Regions from separate parts of the Exiguobacterium sp. EF_C8 genome, predicted to be linked through region 1. Evidence: riboswitches for the same ligand, from Rfam matches in the RefSeq annotation. Region 1 holds a riboswitch; each other region holds the start of a gene.
The links. A riboswitch is a leader RNA that binds a small molecule or an ion and turns the genes downstream of it on or off. The one in region 1 is predicted to bind S-adenosylmethionine.

Region 2: it holds a riboswitch for S-adenosylmethionine, as region 1 does, so the genes downstream of both, ACY2IG_RS15005 (alpha/beta hydrolase) here and ACY2IG_RS02535 (2,3-diketo-5-methylthiopentyl-1-phosphate enolase) in region 1, are expected to answer to the same signal.
Region 3: it holds a riboswitch for S-adenosylmethionine, as region 1 does, so the genes downstream of both, ACY2IG_RS15535 (Na+/H+ antiporter NhaC family protein) here and ACY2IG_RS02535 (2,3-diketo-5-methylthiopentyl-1-phosphate enolase) in region 1, are expected to answer to the same signal.

What each region holds. Positions count from the first base shown of each region.
Region 1 covers NZ_CM143264.1:462,481-465,758, forward strand. Annotated here, with positions in the region: gene ACY2IG_RS02530 (2-hydroxy-3-keto-5-methylthiopentenyl-1-phosphate phosphatase) at 1-68, opposite strand, end outside; gene ACY2IG_RS02535 (2,3-diketo-5-methylthiopentyl-1-phosphate enolase) at 65-1,255, opposite strand; SAM riboswitch class I at 1,326-1,427, opposite strand; SAM riboswitch class I at 1,633-1,736, shown strand; gene mtnK (S-methyl-5-thioribose kinase) at 1,814-2,980, shown strand; gene mtnA (S-methyl-5-thioribose-1-phosphate isomerase) at 2,977-3,278, shown strand, end outside.
Region 2 covers NZ_CM143264.1:2,848,782-2,852,059, forward strand. Annotated here, with positions in the region: gene ACY2IG_RS15000 (methionine ABC transporter ATP-binding protein) at 1-724, opposite strand, end outside; SAM riboswitch class I at 811-914, opposite strand; SAM riboswitch class I at 1,164-1,265, shown strand; gene ACY2IG_RS15005 (alpha/beta hydrolase) at 1,333-2,091, shown strand; gene ACY2IG_RS15010 (thymidine kinase) at 2,175-2,789, opposite strand; gene ACY2IG_RS15015 (DedA family protein) at 2,973-3,278, shown strand, end outside.
Region 3 covers NZ_CM143264.1:2,932,746-2,936,023, forward strand. Annotated here, with positions in the region: gene ACY2IG_RS15525 (alpha/beta hydrolase) at 1-237, opposite strand, end outside; gene ACY2IG_RS15530 (metal ABC transporter solute-binding protein, Zn/Mn family) at 407-1,414, shown strand; SAM riboswitch class I at 1,484-1,588, shown strand; gene ACY2IG_RS15535 (Na+/H+ antiporter NhaC family protein) at 1,670-2,980, shown strand; gene ACY2IG_RS15540 (hypothetical protein) at 3,020-3,223, opposite strand.

The sequences.
Region 1 (3,278 bases):
ATGAGTGCAATGATGTTATCCTGCATCGTTACGGTACCGTCGAAGTCACAAAGAATTCGTAAGGTCATGACTTGATCCCCCAAGCGTCAAGCGCGACTCGTAATTCTTCATGTCGTGACGCAGCATTCGATAGGGATTCATTTGCGAGTGCCGCATCAAGTGCTTGACGAAAAGCGATAACACCAGCCGCAGCACCTTGTGGATGACCATGTACGCCACCACCAGCGTTGATGACGGAATCGATCCCGAAGTCGCGTACGAGTTGAGCGACGAGTCCTGGGTGAATACCGGCTGAAGGGACAGGGAAAATCGTTTTCGTCTGACCGAGGCGAGTCGCTTCGACCGCGATGCCGCGGGCGACGTCCTTCGGAAGAGCGACATTGCCGTAAGGTGACGGGAATAGCGTTAAATCTGCACCAGCAACGCGCGGTAATGTGCCAAGTAAGACAGGCGCTGCAACACCGTGGTTCGGGCTGGCAATCAATGCACCGCTGTAAGCCGGATGATTGAAAATGGGAACGTTGATCTCCGGATCACTTGCCAATTCACGTAAGACGTCGAGTCCGTATGTGAAGGTATTCAACAAGAAAGCAGTTGCTCCAGCGTCAATCAATCGTTTGGCTTGATCCTTGAGCGTAAAGACGGGACCACTAAGTGTGATCGCATACAACGCACGTTTACCGGTCCGGTGGAAATGAGCATCGATAACCTCACGTCCGATCCGTGCCCGATCAATCGTTGGTGTCAACGGATTGTCATATAGGATCTCATCGTCCTTGACGAGATCGATCCCACCAGCAAGTTGTCCTTCGAGTTGATCACGAAGGAACGATAAATCGCGTCCGATGACCCCTTTGAAGATGCTCATTAACAGTGGACGATCTTCGACACCAATCAAGGAACGAACCCCTTCGATCCCGAACTTCGCACCTGGAAAATCCGACGTGAATGTATCGGGTAGTAGCAATTCTGTTAATTTGATTTCACCGTCGAGTGAGAGTTTTCCGAAGACGGTCGTTAAGATCGCAGAAAAGTCGCGCGATACATTGTGTTCCGGGTAACGAATCGTGATATAGCCTTTACCGTCGCGCTCTTCCGTATGTACGACTTCTCCTTTGAACGAGGCGAGTTGTTGTTGCTCAAGATGATTCAGCTCCGTCCAGGAACCAACCGTCAGACCAAGCGCGAGTTGTTCGGCACGTTGCTCCAGTCGATCGCGGGCGGTCAATTGATAAGTAGCTGTGATGTAAGCCATGTCTTTCCTCCTTCAATAAAAAAATGGTCTCTCGTCAGCGACAAGAGACCATGAATGATTCGAACGTGGACTCTTATCTGTCAGCTTAGTAGCTGCAAGAATTAGCACCGTGCCAAAAGGTCGGTTGCTGCGACATCGTAGGGCTTGTCCCTCCGTCTGCTCTTGATAAGAATTGGATGAAATTGTGAAATCTAATTGCAATTTTTACATGAGAGTCACGACTTGTCAAACTATTTTTAGAAAATTTATTTTTTTGAAAATACTCTTTCTATAGATGGCATGAAAACGATGTCCATTTCTCCCTGATTTTAGTTTGACAGCAGGGAAGAGGATTGCGTAAGATTCAAATCAATATCACACACGACAACTACATACGACTCTTATCGCGAGTTGGCAGAGGGAATTGGCCCGATGACGCCGCAGCAACCGACCACTTGGCACGGTGCTACATCCAACAGACGTTTCGTCTGAGAGATAAGAGGACGCAGTGACTTTCCTGCGCCTCTTTTCGATGACGAAAAGAGGCGCTTTTTCGTGTATCACACAGGGGGAACTGAGATGACATACAAAGCATTTACAGAACAGGACGCGATCGAACGGGTCCGCTCACTAGGACTGATCGGCGACGGAGCCGTCGAAGCAGAAGAGATTGGCGACGGCAATCTCAACCTTGTCTTTCGAATTCGAGAAGGTGAACATCGATTGATTCTAAAACAAGCACTCCCGTACGCGAAAGTCGTCGGTGAGAGCTGGCCACTATCACTCGAGCGGGCGTGGATCGAGCAATCCGCACTCCGTGAATTCGCCCGGCATGCCGTGCCGTTCGTACCGCGTGTTTTTCATGCTAGTCACGACGAGGCGTATACGGTCATGGAAGATCTTTCACATCTGACAATCGTTCGAAGCGGTTTACTCGCAGGTGAACAGTATCCGTTGCTTGCGGAACATATTGGTTCTTATCTCGCTCGGACTTTATTCCATACATCGGACTTTGCGCTTGGTCCGGTTGAAAAAAAACGTGTCGCCCGAACGTACTACAATCCGGACTTGTGCGACATCACGGAAAAATTAATCTTCACGGATCCGTTCCATGACGCGGAGACGAACGAGATTGAAGCCGGGCTTGAAGAAGAGGTGGCACGTCTATGGGCGGACGATGAGTTGAAACGCGAAGTCGCAAAACTCGAAGCGCTTTTCATCACGAAAGGAGATGCGTTGCTACACGGCGATCTACATACAGGAAGCATCTTTGCTTCGGCAACGGAAACGAAAGTCATCGATCCAGAATTCGCCTTTTATGGTCCATTCGGATTTGATGTCGGACAGTTCATCGCCCACTTATTCTTTGCAGCATACCCGGATTATTCAGCACTTCGTGATGCCCGGATTCGCGACATCGATACGTTCTGGCTGACGTTCGCTTCGACGTTCCGCGCCTTATGGGAACGCGAAGCCGTCGAACCATTCCGGACATCGGGACTCGTCGACGATGTACTGAGCACGATCTTGCAGGATGCCCTTGGCTTTGCCGGTTGCGAACTGATTCGTCGGACGATCGGACTCGCACCAGTCGCTGATTTAGAAACGATTAGTTCTATGACGGAACGACTAGAACGAAAACAACATGCTTTACGTTTAGGATCGGCGTTAATCAAACGTCGGACCGAATGCCGGACATTTGATGATTTACGAAACTTCGACGTAACGGAGGAACTTAGCCGATGAGTACATTCGTTCAAAGTATTCGTTATGAAGATCGTGTCTTGACGATTCTCGATCAGACACGTCTACCGCAGGAAGAACACTATGAAGTCATTACCGATCTTGCACAAGCGGTCGAAGCGATTAAACAACTGCGCGTCCGAGGGGCGCCTGCGATCAGTTTATTTGGCGGATTCGTACTCGTTCAAGAGGCGTACCGGTTTGAAGCAGAACTGTCGATCTATAAGCAGACTTTGCTTGAGACATCAGCGACGTTACTCGCGACACGACCGACGGCTGTTAACTTACGAAATGTCCTTGA
Region 2 (3,278 bases), 710 kb from region 1:
GGACGAAGTTTTTCGCTGTCTCGGTCTGCGGATTCGAAAAGACATCAAAGACTGTTCCTGACTCGATCAGCTTCCCAGCTTCGATGACGGCGACCCGGTCACAAATCTCCCGGATGACGCCCATCTCATGGGTGATCAAGAGAATGGTGATCCCGTATTCCGCATTGATGCGTTTTAATAACTGGAGAATATGATGTGTCGTCTGAGGATCGAGTGCTGACGTCGCTTCGTCACATAAGAGCACGGATGGTTGCGTCGCTAGTGCCCGGGCGATGCCGACACGTTGCTTTTGTCCGCCGGATAATTGATCCGGGTAATGATCCGCCTTGTCCGCGAGATCGACGAATTCGAGTAATTCCGTCACCCGGCGACGAATCTCGTCTTTCTTGATACCTGCGAGAACGAGTGGTTTCGCAACGTTCGTAAAGACCGTGTTTGCATTCAATAGATTGAAGTGTTGAAAGATCATCCCGATCCGCTGTTTCGCTTGGCGTAATTTTTTTGGTGATAGTTGTGTTAAATCCTCCCCGTCGACCGTCACTGTTCCTGACGTCGGTCGTTCTAACAGGTTGACGCAGCGGAGCAATGAACTTTTCCCGGCACCGCTAAAGCCGATGACACCGAAGATTTCGCCTTTCTCGATCGTCAGGTCGACACCGTCGAGTGCTGCGATCGTCTGATCCTTCGTGACGTACGTTTTTTTGACTTGATGAAATGCAATCATTCCGTTTTCCCCCTTCATTCAACAAAAAAGGTCCCTTCTTGAGAAACAAGAAGAGACCTGGATCCGCACAGTGGCAGAATCCACTCCACTCATCTCTCAGACATCTGTCTGATGGAATTGGCACAGTGCTCATAATGAGTCTGTTGCCGAGGTTTCGTAGGGCCAGTCCCTCCACCTCTCTGGATAAGTATTGCGGTATGAAATTCGTATGTGTGTTGTTGCGTTGTTGCTTATGTCGTAAAACTAATTTTTACATTACGGGTCGAACCTTTAAAAGTCAACCAACTTTGCAAAAATAATCCATTTGGCGCATATCGATTGAGTCATAAGTTATGAGTTAGCTGAAAGAACAAATCACGATTCGTCCAGAACGATTTGACAAGGCATTTTCGGTCGTGCTACCATCGTTTCAATGATTAATCCGACAATTCCAATATGATATTTATCAAGAGTGAACGAGAGACCTGGCTCTATGACTTCACGGCAACCTGCAATCTGTAAGGTGCTCCGACCAGCAAAGCGCGGCTTTGGATGATACGGTGAAAAACTCGTGGGCGTCCAAGCAATGACGTTGACGAGTTTTTTTCACGAATGGAGGAAAAATAGTAATGATGAACTATCCTGTATTGACTGGTGCTGAAGCATTTTATCTTCAAGGTGGACCGATCGGCATTTTAATCTGTCATGGTTTTAATGCGACCCCGCAAAGTGTTCGGGATGTCGGTGAGGCATTTGCTGCTAAAGGATTCACTGTCTATGCTCCACGTTTGCGTGGTCACGGGACGAACGTCCGTGAGTTCGAACAATCGACTGCTCGATGTTGGAAGCAGAGCCTGCAAGACGGCTATGCACGTTTACAAGAAACATGCGATCAAGTCTTCGTCATCGGTCAATCAATGGGCGCGACGCTCGCACTATCGCTCGCCGCTGACGGGATTCCATTTTCAGGCATCATTACGATCAATGCCGCTCTCTCCGTTCCGTCTTATGAAGCACTGTCGTTTGAAGATGGTCCACAATACCTACCTGAAGGGGCACCGGATATCAAACGGTCTGCTTTCGAAATCATCTATGACCTCGTTCCGAGTCGTTGTGCATTCGAACTCGTCCGCTTGATGGATGAGACGAAAGGACGCCTTGGATCAATCCTTCTACCGACATTGATTCTTTACTCGGCGACCGATCACGTCGTTCCGCCGTCGAGCTCGGATTATCTGCATCAGCATATCGGGACGAATGATAAACGAAGCTACTGTCTCCTCAACTCGTACCACGTCGCGACCCTCGATCATGATCAGGATTTGATCGTGCGTGAGACGATTCGTTTCATCGAACGCTCGAGCCGTTTCTCACAAGAAACGGGATAATAAAAAAAACAGCTATTCGTCTTCACTTAGAAGCGAACAGCTGTTACATCAAAGGACGACCATCATCGGTTCGTCTTTTTTGTTTATCCTTTTTGGTGTTGCATCGTTTGGAGCGGCTTCGGCTTTCCTGGCACTTCATGGCAGTGGCGGCACCGTGGCTCATACGATTCTGAAGCGCCGACTAAAATGATCGGATCATCATAGTTCGCTGGTTTTCCATCAATCAAACGTTGTGTCCGGGAAGCCGGATCGCCACATGAGAGACAGATCGCCTGAAGTTTTGTCACAAATTCTGCGCGCGCCAGTAATTCCGGCATCTTGCCAAATGGCTCTGCCCGGAAATCCTGATCGAGTCCTGCACAAATGACGCGTTTTCCGTCTTGCGCAAGTGCTTCGATGACTTGAACGATCTCATCATCAAAGAATTGAACTTCATCAATTCCGACAATTTGTGTTTCTTGCGCTACTGCTGCATAGAGATCACGACTCGTCGCCATTGGAATCGCCACGACGGAATTTCCGATGTGAGAGACGACATGCTCTTCATGGTACCGGTCATCGATTGCCGGCTTGAATACTTGAACGGGCAGTTTGCCGTACTGTGCCCGTCTGACACGACGAATCAACTCTTCCGATTTCCCGGAAAACATACTGCCACAAATTACTTCGATCCAGCCGTACTGATTTATTACATGCATCATCGTCCGACACCGTCCTCTAAAAATAGTCACTTTAACGAGTATAGCTCGAAACGGTATTGAGAAAAAGGGTTGACTTCCGGAAATCAAAATTCATTTTTTCTTTACCTAGAATTTTTGTCCTTTCATTCCAACCTTCATCCATTTCCTGTACACTAAAGAAGAAGATTCTCGCGAAAGAAGGTGTCCCCGATTCATCATCTCTTACATGACATTCTGCACCAATATGGCGCCCTTGGTCTTTCCGTCCTTCTCGCAGGTGGTATCGTGGGATTGCCGGTTCCTGATGAGACCTTGCTCGTCCTGTCCGGTTTTTGGATGCATCAAGGCAATCTACCGCTGTTCGGTACGATTCTTGCCGCTTACGCTGGCAGTTGCATTGGAATGACGATTAGCTACGTGCTGGGCTTAAAACTCGGCATGCCCCTGTTGCATCGCGTCGGACCAAAGATGCGCATCTCAGAAAAACACATTCTCTCCGCTGAAGCC
Region 3 (3,278 bases), 630 kb from region 1:
GTAGATCGCGACCGGAAACGGTCCTTCCCCCGGCGGATAATAGAGATCGAGTTGTAAGGTACGGTCTCCCACTTGTTTGTAAGTGAGTGTCCGCGGTGCGAGTTGTTTTTCTGTGATTGGCAAGGCGGGTTCAGTCCACCGAAGTAATGCACCGTAATTATTCCAGATACTTGCTCCCGCAGCTGCCGTCGTTAGTAATGCAGCTCCCCCCATTAGCCATGCAGTTTCACGTTTCACTTGATCACCTCCAAAAGACGTACCAATTCCTTCACTTTTTTATCCTTTTACCCCGTTTTAAAAGAAGTCGAACGTCTCGGTATTCGTACTTGACGCTTCTCAAACGTTCCGCTATAGTGAAAAAGTCCAAATCGGAATAATTACGTTTTAATAACGGAGGTAACATATAATGAAAAAAATCATTCCTGCTTTAACGGTCGCATTCGCGAGCGCAAGTATCCTCGCAGCTTGTGGATCAAACACCGATTCATCGACTTCAGATGATAAAAAGATGGAAATCTATACATCGACGTTCGCAACAGCTGCCATTGCCCGTGAAATCGGTGGTAATCAAGTCAACGTCAAGATGATCGTCCCACCTGGAGCAGATCCGCACTCCTATGAACCGACGTCAAAGCAACTCACTGAGATTGCCAAAGGTGACCTTTTCCTTTTGACGGGTACGACACTTGAACCCTATTCAAAAAAAATCCAAGAGAGTCTAAAAGGCACGGACGTCCGGTTCGTCGAGACGAGTAAGGATGTCACTTTGCTGGAATCGGATGCTACGCTTCACGCACATGAAGAAGAGGGACATACTGAGCATGCGCACGAAGAAGCAGGGCACGATGATCACGCAACTGATGAACATGCTCACGAAGAGGAAGAACACGATCATGGAAAATACGATCCACACGTCTGGCTTGATCCTGTCAACGCCAAAGCAATGGCACGTTCTATCACAGTCGCCTTATCAAAAGAAGTACCAAAAGACAAAGCAACATTCGAAAAAAACTTGAAAGCGTTCGATCAGCAAGCTGACGCACTCGATAAAGAGTTCAAGCAAGCCGTCGCTGACGGATCAAAAAAAGAACTTCTCGTCACACATGCCGCTTACGGTTACCTCGCCGAACGATATGGTTTCACGCAGCTTCCAATCGCCGGAATTTCCCCTTCCGATGAACCGTCACAAAAGCAACTGGCTGCTTTAGTGAAAGAAGCGCGGATGCATGATTTGAAATACGTCGCGTTCGAAGAAACGGTTTCACCAAAGGTTGCGCGTGTCATCCAAAAAGAAATCGGAGCTAAATCCGTGACGATCCATAACCTCGAGTCGGTGACGAAATCGCAACAAAATAGCTCGTATTTCAAATTGATGGAAGAAAACGTCCAGACGTTAGAACAGGCACTTCAGTAAAGTACAGTTGACACGCGTTACTCAATGCGGTACGGTAAGAAACGTGTTTTACAACAATTGAATGACTTCTTTTTATCGCGAGAAACGGAGGGACTGGCCCAATGATGTTTCGGCAGCGGACGATTTGATTCGTACTGTGCCAAATCCAGCAAGCGAAAGCTTGAGAGATAAGAAGAGCGTCTTTATTTCATAAAGACCTCCTTCTTTCTTGCGAAGGGGTCTTTTTTTGTATCTTTGAGAAATGAGGTATCAACAATGAAAGAAACGATTACGCCTAACAAATGGGCACTGCTTCCGCTCGTCGTATTCCTGGTCCTCTTCATCGGAGCCGGTATCTTCTATGACGATTTTTACAAATTTCCGATTCTGATCGCCGCTTTGATCGCGTTGATCTTTGCTGCAATCATGACGAAAGGATCGATCAATCAAACGGTCGAACGTATCGCAACCGGTGCCGGAAATCCTGATATCATGATCATGGTCTTCATTTTCTTATTAGCCGGTGCGTTCTCTGGAACAGCGGAAGCGATCGGCGCAATCGAAGCAACTGTCAATGCTGCTTTGACGTTCTTACCTCCTTCACTCCTGATGAGTGGGATATTTGTTATCGCAGCATTCATCTCGATGGCAATGGGTACCTCGACAGGAACGATTGCCGCTCTCGCACCGATTGCCTTCGGTATTCATGAAGCAACAGGTATCAACGTTGCGATCGCAGCAGCGTCAGTCGTTGGTGGTTCGATGTTCGGTGATAACTTGTCGTTCATCTCGGATACGACAATCGCTGCCGTTCGGACACAAAAAACGAACATGCGCGATAAATTCCGGACGAACTTCATGATCGTTCTCCCGGCTGCCGTCTTAACGGTCATCTTACTCGCGTTCGTTTCTGGTTCTGGCGATGCGGCAGCAGCTAAAGCATTCGAGTTCTACAAATTAATTCCGTATCTCGCCGTCATCGTCCTTGCACTATTTGGTGTCAATGTCATTCTTGTTCTCGTCGGTGGCACATTGCTCACTGGAATCATCGGTATGATCGACGGTAGCTTTGGCTTAAGTGGGTTCGTCCTTTCGATGTCTGAAGGAATGATGGGCATGGCAGAAATTTCAATCTTGACACTCCTCATGGGTGGTCTCGTCAGTTTGATCACGTTCAATGGCGGAATCGCCTACTTGAAAGAGACGTTGACGCGCAAGATTTCACAGCGTCGCGGTGCTGAATTCAGTATGGCAGCACTCGTCAGTGCGACGAACCTCGCAACGGCGAACAATACGATCTCGATTCTCGTCGCTGGACCACTCGCGGCTGAAATCGCTGATACGTATGAAATCGACCGCAAGAAATCAGCGAGTATTCTTGATATCTTCTCTTGTGGTATTCAAGGCATCATTCCGTATGGGGCACAACTGCTGATCGCAGCAGAGTTGACGAAGACAGCTTCACCAGAACTGATTCCGTATCTGTTCTATCCGTTCCTGCTCTTCGTCTGTGGATCGATTGCCATCATCTTTGGTTTCCCACGTCCGAAAAAATCAGTTGCTCAACAGGAAAAAATCTCTTCTTAACCAACGACAGGTCCGATCATGGTGATCGGACCTGTTTCATTATTTTTTCTGCTTCGCTTGTCGTTCTAAAATCAAATACGCGATTGCTGGAAGTGGAAACTGAAGGAGTCCCGCGCCTCCCCATACCCACGGATTACGTCCTGATTTTCGTGCACTGAAAAATAGGCTAACTGCTTGCGTGACCAACAAGGCACTAATACTAAGCCAAGCTCCCTTTGATAGCTTTTTATTCTTTTGAGCCATCCTTTCTCCCCCTCTTTCTGACATACGGTCAGATGTGATGAAATCTCTTTTATTT